4 regions of the Kluyvera sp. genome follow, and region 4 is predicted to be linked to each of the others. Evidence: predicted binding sites of a transcription regulator. Region 4 holds the regulator's gene; each other region holds the start of a gene.
The links. The regulator CRP, encoded in region 4, controls carbon source genes, mostly activating them, when cyclic AMP is high. The targets are predictions, from matches to a motif close to ATGTGANNNNNNTCACAT.
Positions count from the first base shown of each region.

Region 1: a site for CRP is predicted at 2,160-2,177, ahead of ACW14G_RS06175 (YjcB family protein). Genes of this name have one in related genera too.
Region 2: a site for CRP is predicted at 1,517-1,534, ahead of ACW14G_RS18125 (mannitol dehydrogenase family protein). Genes of this name have one in related genera too.
Region 3: a site for CRP is predicted at 2,263-2,280, ahead of msrB (peptide-methionine (R)-S-oxide reductase MsrB). Genes of this name have one in related genera too.

Region 1 covers NZ_CBDKZX010000009.1:64,212-68,394, forward strand. The annotation lists gene ACW14G_RS06165 (GntR family transcriptional regulator) at 1-91, shown strand, start outside; gene ACW14G_RS06170 (transglycosylase SLT domain-containing protein) at 98-1,609, opposite strand; gene ACW14G_RS06175 (YjcB family protein) at 1,751-2,032, opposite strand; gene soxS (superoxide response transcriptional regulator SoxS) at 2,256-2,585, opposite strand; gene soxR (redox-sensitive transcriptional activator SoxR) at 2,673-3,131, shown strand; gene ACW14G_RS06190 (NCS2 family permease) at 3,539-4,183, shown strand, end outside.
Region 2 covers NZ_CBDKZX010000069.1:14,407-18,589, reverse strand. The annotation lists gene yeiP (elongation factor P-like protein YeiP) at 1-50, shown strand, start outside; gene uxuA (mannonate dehydratase) at 231-1,421, opposite strand; gene ACW14G_RS18125 (mannitol dehydrogenase family protein) at 1,626-3,092, shown strand; gene ACW14G_RS18120 (CobW family GTP-binding protein) at 3,215-4,183, shown strand, end outside.
Region 3 covers NZ_CBDKZX010000008.1:51,538-55,720, reverse strand. The annotation lists gene ACW14G_RS05420 (D-hexose-6-phosphate mutarotase) at 95-979, opposite strand; gene gapA (glyceraldehyde-3-phosphate dehydrogenase) at 1,061-2,056, opposite strand; gene msrB (peptide-methionine (R)-S-oxide reductase MsrB) at 2,396-2,809, shown strand; gene ACW14G_RS05405 (YeaC family protein) at 2,853-3,131, shown strand; gene ACW14G_RS05400 (sigma-54-dependent Fis family transcriptional regulator) at 3,128-4,183, opposite strand, start outside.
Region 4 covers NZ_CBDKZX010000014.1:42,917-47,099, reverse strand. The annotation lists gene ACW14G_RS08175 (phosphoribulokinase) at 1-609, shown strand, start outside; gene ACW14G_RS08170 (OsmC family protein) at 660-1,064, opposite strand; gene crp (cAMP-activated global transcriptional regulator CRP) at 1,369-2,001, shown strand; gene ACW14G_RS08160 (YccS/YhfK family putative transporter) at 2,056-4,131, shown strand; gene argD (bifunctional acetylornithine/succinyldiaminopimelate transaminase) at 4,124-4,183, opposite strand, start outside.

The sequences.
Region 1 (4,183 bases), on a different contig from region 4:
GATCACGGCGCATATTCAGGACGCTTATCAGGGGGCCAGCACTATTACCCTGCGACGTCTGCAGGGGGTACGGGTCAGACAAATACCGTAACCGGGGCTAGCCGTTGTTTTTATCGGTGGCGGGCAAAATTGGCGGTTTCCCCGTCGCTGCCCGCTTCCGGTTCATCTCATCGAGAATCAGCCGATAGGCGATGTAATACTTATAGATGTTGCTCACGTAGGTGACCGTTTCGGCTCCAATCTTCTCGGCGGCGAGGTTTTCCACGTTACCAAACCAGATGTTGGGGTCAAAACCGCGCTTTTTCGTTTCCGTACGCAGACGCGCAATCCGTGCCGGGCCAGCATTATAAGAGGCGAAAGAAAACAGTGCCTTATCCAGCTGCGTCATCGGTTCGTCACCGTAGTAGCGGTCGATCATCCAGCGCATATACTTCACCCCGGCGTGGATATTCGGATCCAGTTGCTTAATATCGCCCACCTTCAATTCTTTGCCGGTGCTCGGCATCACCTGCATGACGCCAATTGCGCCAACGTGACTGCGCACTGACTGGTTCAGTCGCGACTCCTGATAACCCTGTGCCGCCATCAGCAGCCAGTCGACGTCATAACGGTCGCCGTATTTGCGAAAAATCTCGACCATCTTCAAAAACTTGCGCCGTTCTTTCTCCGCTGCGGCGTTTTTGACGTATTTCGCGCTCTTCAGATAGCGCAGCAACAGGGTATTGCCCAGGGTGCTGCCCTGGCGGTTGTCTTTAATAAAACCGTTGAGCTTCGCCAGCAACTGCGGGTTATCTTTGCGCACCGCCCAGGCGATGTTGCCGTTATCGCGTAGCACAATATCTTCATGAACCTGGATCTTCGGGAACACCTGTTTCCAGAACAGCGCCTTGTGGCGATCGACCACGATCAGCGGAATCAGCCCGGCGTTGAGCATTTCCAGCAGATCCTCGTCTTCCAGCGCTTCGGGGGCGGGCTTGATGATGATGTGCGGGAGAGAGGCTTTGGCAAAGCGCGCATTGAGGGCTTCAAGGCTCTCATAGTAGCTGGATGAACGACGGACAAAGACCGTCTTACCGGCGATATCGTCCACGTTTATCACCTGCGGTGACGCGGGGCCGGAGATCAGCAGTTCCTGAATATCGCTGTAAATCGGGTCAGTGAAAGCCACCTGCTGCTGGCGCGTTGCGGTGATCGTAAGATTGGCAGCGGCAATATCGCCTTTACCTTCGTTCAGGGCAGTAAAGAGATTATCGCGGGTTACCGGAACGAAGATAATTCGCACCTTGAGGTGGCGTTGCTTGAGCTTTTTCTCTTTGGCGAGCTGGGCATTCAGGCTGCGTTCAAATTCGGCGAAGATATCGTGGGTGGCCCCGCGCTGCTGGCCTTTATCGATAAAAAAGAAGGTTTTGCTGTAGGTGGTCAATACGCGAATGACCCGGCGGTCGAGCATGCCAGGCAGGTCGCCCTTCCAGGGCTGCATGATGCTCTCGATATTGACCTCAAGCGCGTCGGGTGAGTCCTCTGGTTGTACGGCGGCAAAAGCGGGGCCGGTCAACAGCAAGGCGCCCAGGCAGGCGGTGAGAAAACGGCGAAAAGGGATGGCGTTCATGGTGCGGCACTCCGCAGGGCGCATCCCTTTATTTTAGTCGAGCGACGCTAAAACACCCTGCAGGAGCAGGGCTTTTTCATGCGCTCAGCCGCCGCGATATTCAGGCAATAAAAAACCCCGACGCGTCGGGGTTTTTCTCAATCAGTACATGGCAACCGGCCATTCCGGCGGCGCCTGGCTCATCACTTCAACCATCACATCTTTGATGTTGTTGAAAATGGTGGCGATGTCCACCATCGTGATGCCCAGTAACCCGGTCGCAAACCAGCACGCCGCTGCGACACCCAGCATACCGCTGATGACCGCGAGACCGGCGTAGTCGGATTTACGAAATTGAATTTTCAGGGTACTGGCGAGAAACATCAGTACCGCGCTGGTTAACGGCCAGCGTAACAGTGCGACGCCTGCGGTAATGGAAACCATGAGATTTCATCCTCAGAGATAAACAACAAGTTGCCCTGACAGCACTTATTGATTGAGGCGCGAGGCGCTCAGGCTATCTGAAGGCATTCACAAATTGAATGAAACAGTGTTTTTGTTTCATCTCGATGTGTGAACTATATCACGTTTGTTGTTTTATTCACCAGAGGTAAGCGCAGGATTTTTGTCAACGCCGCGGCTCAGTACAGGCCGCGGCGAAGCAATGTTACGCGGAGATCTGATGGCGATAGTCCGTCGGCGTGCGGTCAAACTCGCGGCGGAACACGCGAGAGAAGGTCTGCTGAGAGACATAACCCAGATCCATCGCGATATCGAAGATGGGACGCTGGGTGGTGCGCAGCGCTTCCGCCGCCAGTAACAGGCGCCGCTGGCGAATATACTCGCCCAGCGTCTGGTGCATCACGGTGCGGAACATTCTTTGCAGATACCACTTCGAGTAGCCGGATTTTCTGGCCACGATGTCGATATTAAGCGGTTGATCGATATGTTCATCTATCCATTCAGTAAGAGTATGAATAATTTCCCGATGGGACATAAGGCTCTCCCCGTTGTCTATTTTCGCGTCGATTTCTTGTCTGGCGGCGAGTATAATTCCTCAAGTTAACTTGAGGTAAAGCGTATTATGGAAAAAAAATCGACCCGCATAAAATCGCTGCTAACGCCCGGTGAGGTAGCGAAACGAACGGGGGTTGCGGTCTCTGCGCTGCATTTTTATGAGAGTAAAGGGCTGATTCACAGCACGCGCAACAGCGGTAACCAGCGGCGCTATAAGCGTGATGTGCTGCGTTACGTGGCGATCATTAAAATTGCCCAGCGTCTTGGTATTCCGCTGGCGACGATCGGCGATTCCTTTAGCGTGCTGCCGGAAAACCACACGCTGGGGCCGCGCGACTGGAAGCACCTCACGACTCAATGGCGGGAAGAGCTGGATAAGCGCATTCACGCCATGGAGGCGCTGCGCGACCAGCTCGACGGCTGTATTGGCTGCGGCTGCATGTCGTTGCGCGACTGTCCGCTGCGTAACCCGGGCGATAAGCTGGGTGAAGAGGGCACCGGCGCGCGTCTGCTGGAAGACGAATAATCCTCCGCGATCCTCTCCCCGGGATTGCGACATTTTTGCCATAGAATTGTTGCTGGATTGCGCATAAACGATAACGTTTGCGCATGGGTTGGTGAATTCTTCATCGGTAATCGTTAATTTTCATAAACCAGGGCAAACTTCTGTTGAAAAAGGGGACATAAAAGCCAGATAATCGTTTGCCTCGGATTTTCGGACGCTTCCTATGCTGAAAATCCGCAGACCAACCTCATCACGCACCCGCGCAGATGAGGTATTCCGATTCTCGTTTTGTCTGCGCGGAGTTAATCGTTTGCTTTTTTGTGGCTCCCCTTTGCCGCAATGTAGCACATGGAGATGACGCTTAGCTGGCAGTGGATGTTCCACCACGCAGACGAACGAATGATAAAAACTCTCAGGGGATGTTTTCTATGTCTACGCCTTCAGCGCGTACCGGCGGTTCATTGGACGCCTGGTTTAAAATTTCTGCTCGTGGTAGCTCCGTTCGTCAGGAGATTGTCGCCGGTTTGACCACCTTCCTGGCGATGGTGTACTCGGTGATCGTGGTACCGGGCATGCTGGGTAAAGCCGGTTTCCCGCCGGCCGCCGTGTTCGTGGCGACCTGTCTGGTGGCCGGTGTGGGTTCTATCGTGATGGGGTTGTGGGCGAACCTGCCTTTAGCCATTGGCTGCGCCATCTCGCTGACTGCTTTTACCGCCTTCAGCCTGGTGCTGGGCCAGCACATCAGCGTGCCGGTTGCTCTGGGCGCGGTGTTCCTGATGGGCGTGCTCTTCACCATCATCTCCGCTTCCGGTATTCGTAGCTGGATCTTGCGCAATTTGCCGCAGGGTATTGCGCACGGCACCGGCATCGGTATCGGTCTGTTCCTGCTGCTGATTGCCGCCAACGGCGTCGGCATGGTGGTGAAAAACCCGCTGGACGGTCTGCCGGTCGCGCTGGGTCAGTTCGACAGCTTCCCGGTGGTGATGACGCTGGTGGGTCTGGCGATGATCATCGGCCTTGAAAAACTGAAGGTCCCGGGCGGTATTCTGCTGACCATCATTGGCGTGTCTATC
Region 2 (4,183 bases), on a different contig from region 4:
AGATCCGCATCCATATCGAAGAAAAACGCTATATGGGCCGCGCGGACTAAGCGCTGGTTTTCACATAGCAAAAAAAGGACAGCCAAATGGCTGTCCTTTTTTATACTTGCTGTATTGCCCTTCCCCCCAAAAGCAGAGAGAAAAAACCGCGCGGTGCGCACCTCGAGGCCTAAGGGCACCGCGACGGTTGACTCGCTCCTGAGGAGAGAATCAGGACGGGGAAATCATCTTTACAGCAGGTCGCGGAACTTGGTCATTTTCAGCGCCAGCTCAACGCCGCGCACTTCCGCCAGACCTTTCAGACGACCAATCGCGGAGTAGCCCGGGTTGGTTTTCTTCTTCAGGTCGTCCAGCATCTGGTGACCGTGGTCAGGACGCATCGGAATTGGACGCAGGTCGCCCGCTTTCTTACGGCGCTGCTCTTCGGTCAGGATTGCGTCAACCACGGCAACCATGTTCACGTCGCCCTGCAGGTGCGCGGCTTCGTGGAAGGTTTTCGGGTTGTCTTCACGGCAGGTAGAACGCAGGTGCGTGAAGTGGATACGATCGCCGAAGGTTTCAATCATTTTCACCAGGTCGTTATCGGCGCGTACGCCATAAGAACCGGTGCACATGGTGAAGCCGTTGTTGATGCTGTTAACGGTTTCTTTCAGCCACTGCATATCTTCAATGGTGGAAACGATACGCGGCAGGCCGAGGATTGGGCGCGGCGGATCGTCCGGGTGTACGGCAAGGCGCACGCCCACTTCTTCCGCAACCGGCACAATCGCGCGCAGGAATACGGCCATGTTTTCACGCAGCTGATCTTTGCTGATGTGATCGTATTCGGCCAGACGCGCGCGGAACTGGTCAAGGGTATAGCCCTCTTCCGCGCCCGGCAGGCCGGCAATGATGTTACGGGTCAGTTTAGTGACTTCCGCTTCGCTCATCGCGTTGAAATAGTCCAGCGCCTGACGCTGTTCTTCAGCGGAGTAATCCGCTTCAGCGCCTTCGCGTTTCAGGATATGCAGCTCGAAAGCCGCAAACGCGATCTGGTCAAAACGCAGCGCTTTAGAGCCGTCTTCCAGGGTGTACTCAAGGTCGGTACGCGTCCAGTCGAGGATCGGCATGAAGTTGTAGCATACGGTGTCGATACCGCATTCCGCCAGGTTGCGGATGCTCTGCTGATAGTTTGCAATCCAGGTCTGGTACTGGCCAGAACCGGTTTTGATATCTTCGTGCACCGGAATACTTTCGACGACGGACCAGGTCAGCCCTTTTTCCGCCAACAGCGCCTGACGCGCTTTGATTTCTTCTACCGGCCACACCTGACCGTTCGGGATATGGTGCAATGCCGTGACTACGCCGGTAGCGCCAGCCTGACGCACATCATCAAGAGATACCGGATCGTTCGGGCCGTACCAACGCCAGGTTTGTTCCATTGCCTCACCTCTAAAGTTGTTATACCAATAAAATCGCTGTTAATGACGACTACCATACATGTTTATTCCGGAGCGTCAAATAATCCGCCTGGATTGATTGATCCAGCTCACACTAACGCGATAAATACGGCACACCAATTCAATTTGCTGTCATATAACTTTACACTGCCGACGTTAATTAATCGTTAATCGGATGTATAGACAATGAAGACAATCGCCTCGTGCACCCTCCCCGCCAACGTGCAGTTACCTCAATATGATAGACAACAGCTGCGTTCGCGAATTGTGCATTTCGGTTTTGGCGCCTTTCACCGCGCACACCAGGCGCTGTTGACCAACCGGGTGCTGAATCAGCACGGCGGCGACTGGGGAATCTGCGAAATCAGCCTGTTCAGCGGCGACCAGCTGATGAGCCAGCTGCGTCAGCAGGATCATCTGTTTACCGTCATGGAGAAAAGTGCGGCAGGTAACCAGCCGATTATTATCGGCGCGGTAAAAGAGTGCCTGAACGCAAAGCTCGATTCATTGGCGGCGATCATCGAAAAGTTCTGCGAACCTCAGGTGGCGATTGTCTCTCTGACCATTACCGAAAAAGGTTATTGCATCGATCCGGCCACCGGGCATCTGGATCTGACCCAGCCGAGGATCGTCCACGATCTGCAATCGCCTGACGAGCCGCATTCCGCACCGGGGATCCTGGTCGAAGCGCTGCACCGCCGCCGCGAGCGCGGCCTGCCTGCATTCACCGTTCTCTCTTGCGATAACATTCCCGACAACGGCCACGTGGTGAAAAACGCGGTGCTGGACATGGCGGCTAAACGTGACCCGCAACTGGCAAGCTGGATTGCCGAACATGTCAGTTTCCCCGGCACCATGGTTGACCGTATCGTTCCGGCAGCCACCGACGCGTCGCTGGCGGAAATCACCCGCGAGCTTGGCGTGGAAGACCCTTGCGCCATCAGCTGCGAGCCGTTTATTCAGTGGGTCATTGAAGATAACTTCGTCGCTGGGCGTCCGGACTGGGGCAGCGTGGGTGCACAACTGGTTGACGACGTACTGCCGTGGGAAGAGATGAAGCTACGGATGCTCAACGGCAGTCATTCCTTCCTCGCCTACCTCGGCTATCTGGCGGGCTACGCGCACATCAGCGACTGTATGCAGGACGCTTCCTACCGCCGCGCCGCACGTCACCTGATGATGGCAGAACAAGCGCCGACCCTGCGTATTTCCGGCGTAGATCTGGGCGCCTATGCCGACAGCCTGATCGAGCGTTTCAGCAACCCGGCGCTCCAGCATCGCACCTGGCAAATCGCCATGGACGGCAGTCAGAAGCTGCCGCAGCGCCTGCTCGACGGTATTCGTATTCATCTTAAACAGGGTAGCCGCTGGCCGCTGCTGGCGCTGGGCGTGGCGGCCTGGATGCGCTACGTGAGCGGCGTGGATGATATGGGCAATGCCATTGATATTCGCGATCCGCTGGCCGAGAAAATTCGCGCTATCGTTGAAACCAGCCATGATGAAAACCGCGTGGCGGCCCTGCTGACGCTGCAAGAAATCTTCGGCAGCGACCTGCCCGCCAACCCGCAGTTTGTGCAGGCCGTGGAACAAGCCTGGCAAAGTCTTGTCCGTGAGGGCGCGCGCCAGGCGGTGCTGACGGCGCTCAACCGTTAACTTTTCCTGCCATCAAGCGGGCCATTTAATCTCAGGCCCGCTTCAGGACTTCTCTTTTGATCCCGTTTTCGCCAGGATAAAGTGATCCAGGTAACACTGTTCTCTTTCATCCCGGAGTTTTCGTGACTAAAACCAATCTGATCACCGGCTTTCTCGGCAGCGGTAAAACTACCTCCATTCTGCACCTGTTGGCCCATAAACCCGCCGATGAAAAATGGGCCGTCCTGGTCAACGAATTTGGCGAGGTGGGCATTGATGGCGCACTGCTGGCCGACAGCGGCGCACTGCTGAAGGAAATTCCCGGTGGCTGCATGTGTTGCGTCAACGGTCTGCCCATGCAGGTCGGCTTAAACACGCTGTTGCGCCAGGGGAAACCGGATCGTCTGCTGATTGAGCCAACCGGCCTGGGCCATCCGAAGCAAATTCTCGATTTGCTCACCGCACCGGTCTATGAGCCATGGATCGACCTGCGAGCCACACTCTGCGTGATGGACTCACGCCAGTTGCTGGACGAAAAGGTCCTGCATAACGAAAATTTCCGCGATCAGCTGGCGTCCGCCGATATTATCGTCAGCAATAAAGCCGACCGCGCCACGGCAGAAAGCCAACGGGCCATGGCAGAATGGTGGCAACAGAACGGCGGCGAGCGTCTGCACGTTGACGCGACTCAGGGCAATATCGACGTCGCCCTGCTTGATATTCCTCGCCGCAATCGGGTTGAACTGAAAGCGAGCGCCGCCCACTCTCACTCGCATCCCTCGAACAAAGGTCTGGCCGCGTTAAGTCTGCCGGAACATCAGCGCTGGCGTCGCAGCGTAAACCAGGGGCAAGGCTACTACGCCTGCGGATGGATTTTTGATGCAGATACGACCTTTGACACCATCGGCCTGCTGGAGTGGGCGCGACTCGCCCCGGTTGCCAGACTAAAGGCGGTGATGCGCATTCCTGAAGGCCTGGTGCGTATTAACCGTCAGGGGGCAGACCTGCATATCGAAACGCAAAACGTCGCGCCGCCCGATAGCCGTATTGAACTGATTAACGATGCTGAAAGCGACTGGAATGCACTACAATCGGCGCTGTTGAAACTTCGT
Region 3 (4,183 bases), on a different contig from region 4:
CCAATTGGGGCAAAGCTGGGAGAGGTCTTGCTGGACGAGGTGGCGGTGTTGACGAAAACCCGGCGTCGCATGGCGACGACGGGTGTTCCGGTCATTAGCGTTTCGCGACTTTGATCGTCTGCGACAAGCGCGCCGGTTTGTCTTCGGTCGCTTTCTGAGGTGCGCTGGCGCACGCGGTTTCGACGCACACGAAGGTTTTGTAACCGTCATCCGGCATGTCGGTCATGCTGACGGAAAGCGCCGGGCCTGGGTTCCAGCCCACCACGTTGACGTGATGATGGTGGATAACGTCGATCGCACGCTTCAGCGAGGCGTCGTGGATGACGCTGCAGGCTTCTGGATTCAGATAGACGCGGTCGGTGCGGTCCGGGAAGGTCTGCACGCCGTCGCTCAGCTCGCCGATTTCGGCATTCTGCACTTTATCGATGTAACGATCGCCCAGGCCACTCACTTTAACGGCGTGAATATCACCGACGTTGAAGTAAGTGTGCAGCGCCGTGGTGGTTTCAAATTCGCCGTGCGCTTCCAGCTCCATCTCGCAGGTGTGGCCCAGCTTGAATCGGGCCAGCAGGCTGAACTCATGCGGCCAGTACTGGCGGGTGGCATCACTGCTTTTCAGTTCGAAGGTTAACACCACGCCGTTATCGTCTTCATTGTGCGCTTTCAGCTCCCACGGCAGATTACGGGCAAAACCGTGAGCCGGGAAACCTTGCTGCGCCGCCGGGCCGAACCAAGGCCAGCAGATCGGTACGCCACCGCGAATGGCAACGCCGTTTTTGAACGGTGTGTTACCGCTAAGCCACAGCACTTCTTCTTCACCTTCCGGTTTCCAGGAGAGCAGGTGAGCGCCCTGGAAGGCCACGGAGGCTTTCACTTTTGGGTGGTTGACAACGATAACGTCCAGCTCATCCAGCTGGCGACGAGAGAGCACAGGGGTAAGCTGTTCGATAACCGGGAGAGCGAAAATTGTCTTAATCATAATGCAATCCTTGGTGTTGAAAACGTAACCATAAAAAAAGGCGACCGAAGTCGCCTTTTTGGATCAGGTTCTCATCTCAACTTATTTGGAGATGTGAGCGATCAGGTCCAGAACTTTGTTGGAGTAACCAGTTTCGTTATCGTACCAGGAAACCAGTTTCACGAAGTTGTCGTTCAGAGCGATACCAGCTTTAGCATCGAATACGGAAGTGCAAACTTCACCGTTGAAATCAGTAGATACAACGTCGTCTTCGGTGTAACCCAGAACGCCTTTCATCGGGCCTTCGGAAGCAGCTTTGATTGCTTTCTTAATTTCTTCGTAAGAAGCAGCTTTTTCCAGACGAACGGTCAGGTCAACTACGGATACGTTCGGGGTAGGAACGCGGAACGCCATACCGGTCAGTTTGCCGTTCAGTTCTGGCAGTACTTTACCTACAGCTTTAGCAGCACCGGTAGAGGACGGGATGATGTTCTGAGCTGCGCCGCGGCCGCCGCGCCAGTCTTTGTGAGACGGGCCATCAACGGTTTTCTGAGTAGCGGTGGTCGCGTGAACAGTAGTCATCAGACCTTCGATGATGCCGAAGTTGTCGTTGATAACTTTTGCCAGCGGAGCCAGGCAGTTGGTGGTGCAGGATGCGTTGGAAACGATGTCCTGGCCTTCGTATTTGTCAAAGTTAGCGCCTTTAACAAACATCGGAGTGTTGTCTTTAGACGGACCAGTCAGAACCACTTTTTTCGCGCCAGCAGTGATGTGCTTACGAGCGGTTTCGTCGGTCAGGAAGATACCGGTTGCTTCAGCAACTACGTCAACACCAACTTCGTCCCATTTCAGGTTAGCCGGATCACGTTCAGCGGTAACACGGATTTTTTTACCGTTAACGATCAGATGACCGTCTTTCACTTCAACGGTACCGTTGAAACGGCCGTGAGTGGAGTCATATTTCAGCATGTAAGCCATGTAGTCAGCGTCTAACAGGTCGTTGATTGCAACGATCTCGATGTCAGAACGTTCCTGAGCAGCACGGAAAACAATGCGACCGATACGGCCAAAACCGTTGATACCTACTTTGATAGTCATATATTCCACCAGCTATTTGTTAGTGAATAAAAGGTTGCCTGTAAAATTACAAAAACCTTACGCAGCGTCAAGCGGAATCGTGTCAATCATTGCGACAAATCAATCTGCTGCCTAAGCTTTGCATGACTAACCTGTCTCACTCTTCCTATGAGCTAGAAACCACATGAGGGCGGCGCCGGGAATTTTAAAGGGCACGCGAGATAAAAATGTGACGAGTGTCACAATTACCCCGCTGCCTTTTCACGCCGATTAAGTTTAGAACAAAAGTTCACGCTTCATTGTTAATGTTTTGTTAGAATCGCCTGGCAAATGTATTTTTCATAGCGAGATGTGAGCAAAATGGTGAACAAACCTTCCCCGGATGACCTGAAAAATACCCTGAGTGAAATGCAGTTCTATGTCACGCAGAAACATGGCACAGAGCCGCCGTTTACCGGGCGTTTACTGCACAACAAGCGCGATGGTATTTACCACTGTCTGGTGTGCGACGCGCCGCTTTTTCACTCCCAAAGCAAGTATGATTCCGGATGCGGCTGGCCGAGTTTTTATGAGCCGGTGAGCGAAACCGCCATTCGGTATCTCAATGATTACTCCCACGGCATGCAACGTACTGAAATTCGTTGCGGAAATTGTGATGCGCATCTGGGGCACGTCTTTCCCGATGGCCCACAGCCAACCGGTGAGCGTTTTTGCGTCAACTCTGCGTCGCTCAGCTTCACGGATGACGAAAATGGTGACTCCACCAAAGGCTGAAGAAACGATTCAGCAAATTATTCCACAGGAGAGGGGGCTGAGCATGAATATTGAGCAAATGATCGACAACATGACGCCGGAGATTTATCAGCGTTTAGCCACCGCGGTGGAGCTGGGAAAATGGCCGGATGGCGTGGCGCTGACCGACGAACAAAAAGAGAACTGCCTGCAGCTGGTGATGCTCTGGCAATCGCGCAATAACCGCGACGCGCAGCATATGACCATTGATACCAACGGCCAGATGGTGATGAAGAGCAAGCAGCAGTTGAAGGAAGACTTCGGTATTGCACCGAAGCCGATTGCGACGTTTAAGCAGCACTAAGCGGCTGCCCACGGCTCGATAAGCCGTTCTCTGGCGTACCACATCGCTTCTCTGACCGCGACGGGCCTGCTCAGCAGGCCCAGCGCGTAAAAGCGGTCGGCGATGGTCTGCTGTGCGCGGATGGCCTGCATATCCATTTCTCGCGTCTGATGGCTGCGACGCGCCAACGCACAGGCCAGCGATGCGGTGTCCAGCCCCAGTTCTCCCGCCAGCAGTTGCGCCGCCTCGAGGCGATGCCGGTCAATAAATTTCCCCGTTTTCACCAGTGCCGCCACGACACCGGCGATAATGTCCTCGTTCTGCTGCGCATACTGGCGGTGGGTGAGATAGAACTGATGGTTGCTGACGCGGCCCTCGCCGGTCGCCAGCACGCGCAGCGTTCCGCTGCGTTCAGCGGCGCTCAGTACCGGGTCCCACATCATCCAGGCATCGGCGGACAGATAGTCGCTGGCGGTAAGCGGGTATTTTGGCGGCGCGTAGACGATCTTAACGTCATCCAGACCCAGCCCAGCTTCTTCCAGCAACTGCACCAGCAGCCAGTGCACGTTCGAACCTTTGTTCAGCGCAATACGCTTTCCCCGTAGTTGGGCGAGTGAGCGTATATCGCTGGCGTTGGGCACGACCATGGCCACACTCCGCGGCGCCGGTGGCTCCCAGGCCACATACAGAAGCGCGTTGTCTTTCGCCTGCGCGAAAATAGGGGGCGCTTCGCCGGTGGTGCCAAAGTCAATTTCGTTGTGACTGAGCGCCTGTAGCAGCTGCGGGCCGGCCGGATATTCGCTCCACATCACGTTAATCCCCAGATCAGCGAAATTCTGCTCCAGCAGCTGACGCGCCTTCAGCACGCCCAGATTGCCAAACCGCTGGTAGCCAATCCGCAGTTCGCGCTCACGCGGCGTGGTCGGTGGCAACTCTCCAGGCTTACGCCGTTGCTTAATGACGCCCAGATGCGCCAGCTGTGTGCGCAACGTATGGCGGCTGACGCCAAGCAGCTGTGCGGCCTGGCTCTGATTATTTTGGCTTTGACTCATTGCCGCCTGAATCATGGCGCG
Region 4 (4,183 bases):
TATGGCGTGAGCGGTAAAGGGCAGTCGCGTAAATATCTGCATACCTACGATGAAGCCGTGCCGTGGAATCAGGTACCCGGCACGTTTACCCCCTGGCAGCCGCTGCCAGAACCGACCGACGTGCTGTTCTACGAAGGGCTGCACGGCGGCGTAGTGACGCCACAGCATGATGTCGCCCGCCACGTCGATCTACTGGTCGGCGTCGTGCCAATCGTTAACCTTGAGTGGATCCAGAAGATGATCCGCGACACCAGCGAACGCGGACATTCTCGCGAAGCGGTGATGGATTCCGTGGTGCGTTCGATGGAAGACTATATCAACTACATCACGCCGCAGTTCTCCCGCACCCATATCAACTTCCAGCGCGTGCCGACGGTCGATACCTCTAACCCGTTTGCCGCCAAGGGTATTCCGTCGCTGGACGAAAGCTTTGTGGTGATTCACTTCCGCAATCTCGACAACATCGACTATCCGTGGCTACTGGCCATGCTGCAAGGCTCGTTTATCTCGCATATGAATACGCTGGTGGTTCCCGGCGGGAAGATGGGGCTGGCGATGGAATTGATCATGACACCGCTGGTGCAGCGTATGATGGAAGGGCGAAACTAATGCACGAACCCTCACCCCACAGGGGCGAGGGATTTGCTACGTGCGAGGAATTACCCTTCGATCACTTCGTAGGAGTGGGTGATATTCACCGCTTTTTCAAGCATCAGCGCAACAGAACAGTACTTCTCCGCAGACAGATCCACCGCACGGGAAACCGCCGCATCCTTCAGCCCTTTACCGGTGACGATAAAATGCAGATTGATGTGGGTGAACAGGCGCGGCGCTTCTTCACGACGCTCGGAGGTCAGCTTCACTTCGCAGTCGGTCACGTCGTTGCGGCCCTTCTGCAGGATAGACACCACATCGATGGCGCTACAGCCGCCCGCGGCCATCAGCACCACTTCCATTGGGCTTGGCGCTTTATCGCCAGAGTTGCCGTCCATCAGGATCTGGTGTCCAGAAGCGGACTCACCGAGGAAGGTCAGCCCTTCAACCCATTTCACACGCGCTTGCATAATTTTTAACTCCAAGGTTGCAATTTTCTTCTCAGATTACGCGCACATAACAATTCTCGCAATGGAAGGCGATCGACGTCATGCTGAAGCGAGACACCAGGAGACACACGGCTAAAGCTATGCTAAAACAGTCAGGATGCTACGGTAATACATAAACGTACTGCATGTATGCAGAGGACATCACATTACAGGCTGCGACAGTATTCGACAGCCGACTTCCCAGGTAACGGGAAGGATACTATTGCAACCGGTGGCCGCAATGCTTTTGCCGCCGGGAAGAGCTTATAACAGAGGATAACCGCGCATGGTGCTTGGCAAACCGCAAACAGACCCGACTCTCGAATGGTTCTTGTCTCATTGCCATATTCATAAGTACCCATCGAAGAGCACGCTGATTCACCAGGGTGAAAAAGCAGAGACGCTGTATTACATCGTAAAAGGCTCAGTGGCAGTACTCATCAAGGACGAAGAAGGGAAAGAGATGATCCTCTCTTACCTCAACCAGGGCGATTTCATCGGTGAGTTAGGCCTGTTTGAAGAAGGCCAGGAACGCAGCGCGTGGGTACGGGCAAAAACCGCTTGTGAAGTTGCTGAAATCTCTTATAAAAAATTCCGTCAGCTGATCCAGGTTAACCCGGACATCCTGATGCGTCTCTCTTCGCAAATGGCGCGTCGTCTGCAGGTTACCTCTGAGAAAGTCGGCAACCTGGCGTTCCTCGACGTCACCGGTCGTATCGCTCAGACCCTGCTGAACCTGGCGAAACAACCTGACGCGATGACCCACCCGGACGGGATGCAGATCAAAATCACCCGTCAGGAAATCGGCCAGATCGTCGGCTGCTCCCGTGAAACCGTGGGCCGTATCCTGAAGATGCTGGAAGATCAGAATCTGATCTCCGCACACGGCAAAACCATTGTCGTTTACGGTACCCGCTAATCCAGCCCAAACGGCGTATTGCGTCATGCAGTACGCCGTTTTTGTTTTCCCCCTATGTGGCGCAGGCTGATTTACCACCCGGAAGTCAACTATGCACTGCGGCAAACGCTGGTGCTGTGTCTGCCCGTTGCCATTGGTCTACTGCTCGGCCACCTCCAGCAGGGGTTGCTGTTCTCGCTGGTGCCCGCCTGCTGCAACATTGCCGGGCTTGATACCCCGCATAAGCGTTTCTTCAAGCGTCTGATCATCGGCGGCTGCCTGTTCGCCGGATGTAGTCTCGCCGTTCAGTTGCTGCTGGCGCGTGATGTGCCTTTGCCACTGATTCTGACCGGGCTAGCGCTGCTGCTTGGCGTCACAGCAGAGATCAGCGCGCTACACGGACGACTGCTGCCCGCCTCGCTAATTGCCTCCATTTTTACCCTCAGCCTGGCAGGGAATATGCCCATCTGGCAGCCATTATTGATCTACGCGCTGGGGACATTATGGTACGGGCTATTCAACTGGTGGTGGTTCTGGATGTGGCGCGAGCAGCCGCTACGCGAGTCGCTCAGCCTGCTTTACCGTCAGCTTGCCGACTACTGCGAAGCCAAATACAGCTTGCTCACCCAGCATACCGATCCCACCACCGCGCTGCCGCCGCTGCTGACTCGCCAGCAAAAGGTGGTGGATCTGATTTCCCAGTGCTACCAACAGCTGCACATGCTGGCGGCGAACCAGCACAATGACTACAAGCGGCTGCTGCGCGCTTTCCAGGTTGGGCTGGATTTGCAGGAGCATATCTCCGTCAGCCTGCACCAGCCGGAAGAGGTGCAGAAGCTGGTTGAACGCAGCCATGCGGAAGCGGTGATCCGCTGGAATGCCCGGACGGTAGCCGCACGCCTGCGCGTGCTGGCGGACGATATTCTCTATCACCGCTACCCTACCCGCTTCAACATGGATAAACAGATTGGCGCGCTGGAGAAAATTGCCGACCAGCACCCGGATAACCCGGTGGGTCAGTTCTGTGCCTGGCACTTCAGCCGCATTGCCCGTGTGCTGCGCTCCCAGCGCCCCCTATACCCGCGTAACCTGATGGCCGACAAAGAACGCCGTCTGCCGCTGTTCCCGGCGTTAAAAAGCTACCTCTCTTTGCGCTCTCCCGCCCTGCGTAACGCCGCGCGTCTCAGCGTGATGCTGAGCATCGCCAGCCTGATGGGCGCGGCGCTGCATCTGCCGAAACCGTACTGGATCCTGATGACGGTGCTGCTGGTCACGCAAAACGGTTACGGCGCGACCCGGGTGCGAATTTTCCACCGAGCGGCGGGCACCCTTGCCGGTCTGGTGATTGCCGCCGTGGCCCTGCACTTCCATACGCCGCAGGGCTGGGCGCTAACGGGCATGCTGATAGTGACGTTAGTGAGCTACCTGATTATTCGTCGCAGCTACGGTTGGGCGACCGTCGGCTTTACCATCACCGCGGTGTACACCCTGCAAATCCTGACGCTTAATGGCGAAGAGTTTATTGTCGCCCGCTTTATCGACACCATCATTGGCTGCCTGATCGCCTTTGGCGGCATGATTTGGCTATGGCCGCAGTGGCAGAGCGGCCAGCTGCGCCAGAACGCCCAGGCGGCGCTGGAGGCCGATCAGGACGCTATCCGCCTGATCCTCAGCCCCGACCCACAGGCACCGAAGCTGGCCTACCAGCGCATGCGCGTCAACCAGGCACACAACACGCTGTACAACACGCTGAACCAGGCGATGCAGGAGCCGGGCTTTAATTCACGTTATCTTGAAGATATGAAACTGTGGGTGACCCACAGCCAGTTTATCGTCGAGCACATCAATGCCATGACGACGCTGGCGCGCGAGCACAATATGTTGACGCCTGATTTGGCGCAGCAGTACCTGGAGTCGTGTGAGATTGCTCTACAACGCTGTCAGCAGCGTCTGGAATACGATGAAGCGGGGAGCAGCGGCGAGGTCAACATTATGGAAGCGCCGGATTCACTGTCCCACGGGCCGTTAAGCACCATGGAACAGCATCTCCAGCGAATTCTGGGGCACCTGAACACCATGCACACTATTTCGTCGGTGGCCTGGCGCCAGCGCCCACGGCACGGCGGCTGGTTAAAGCGGCAAACTAGCTAACAATTTTCGCGACGGCCTGGGCAAAGCGCTGCATGCCTTCGTCGATATCCAC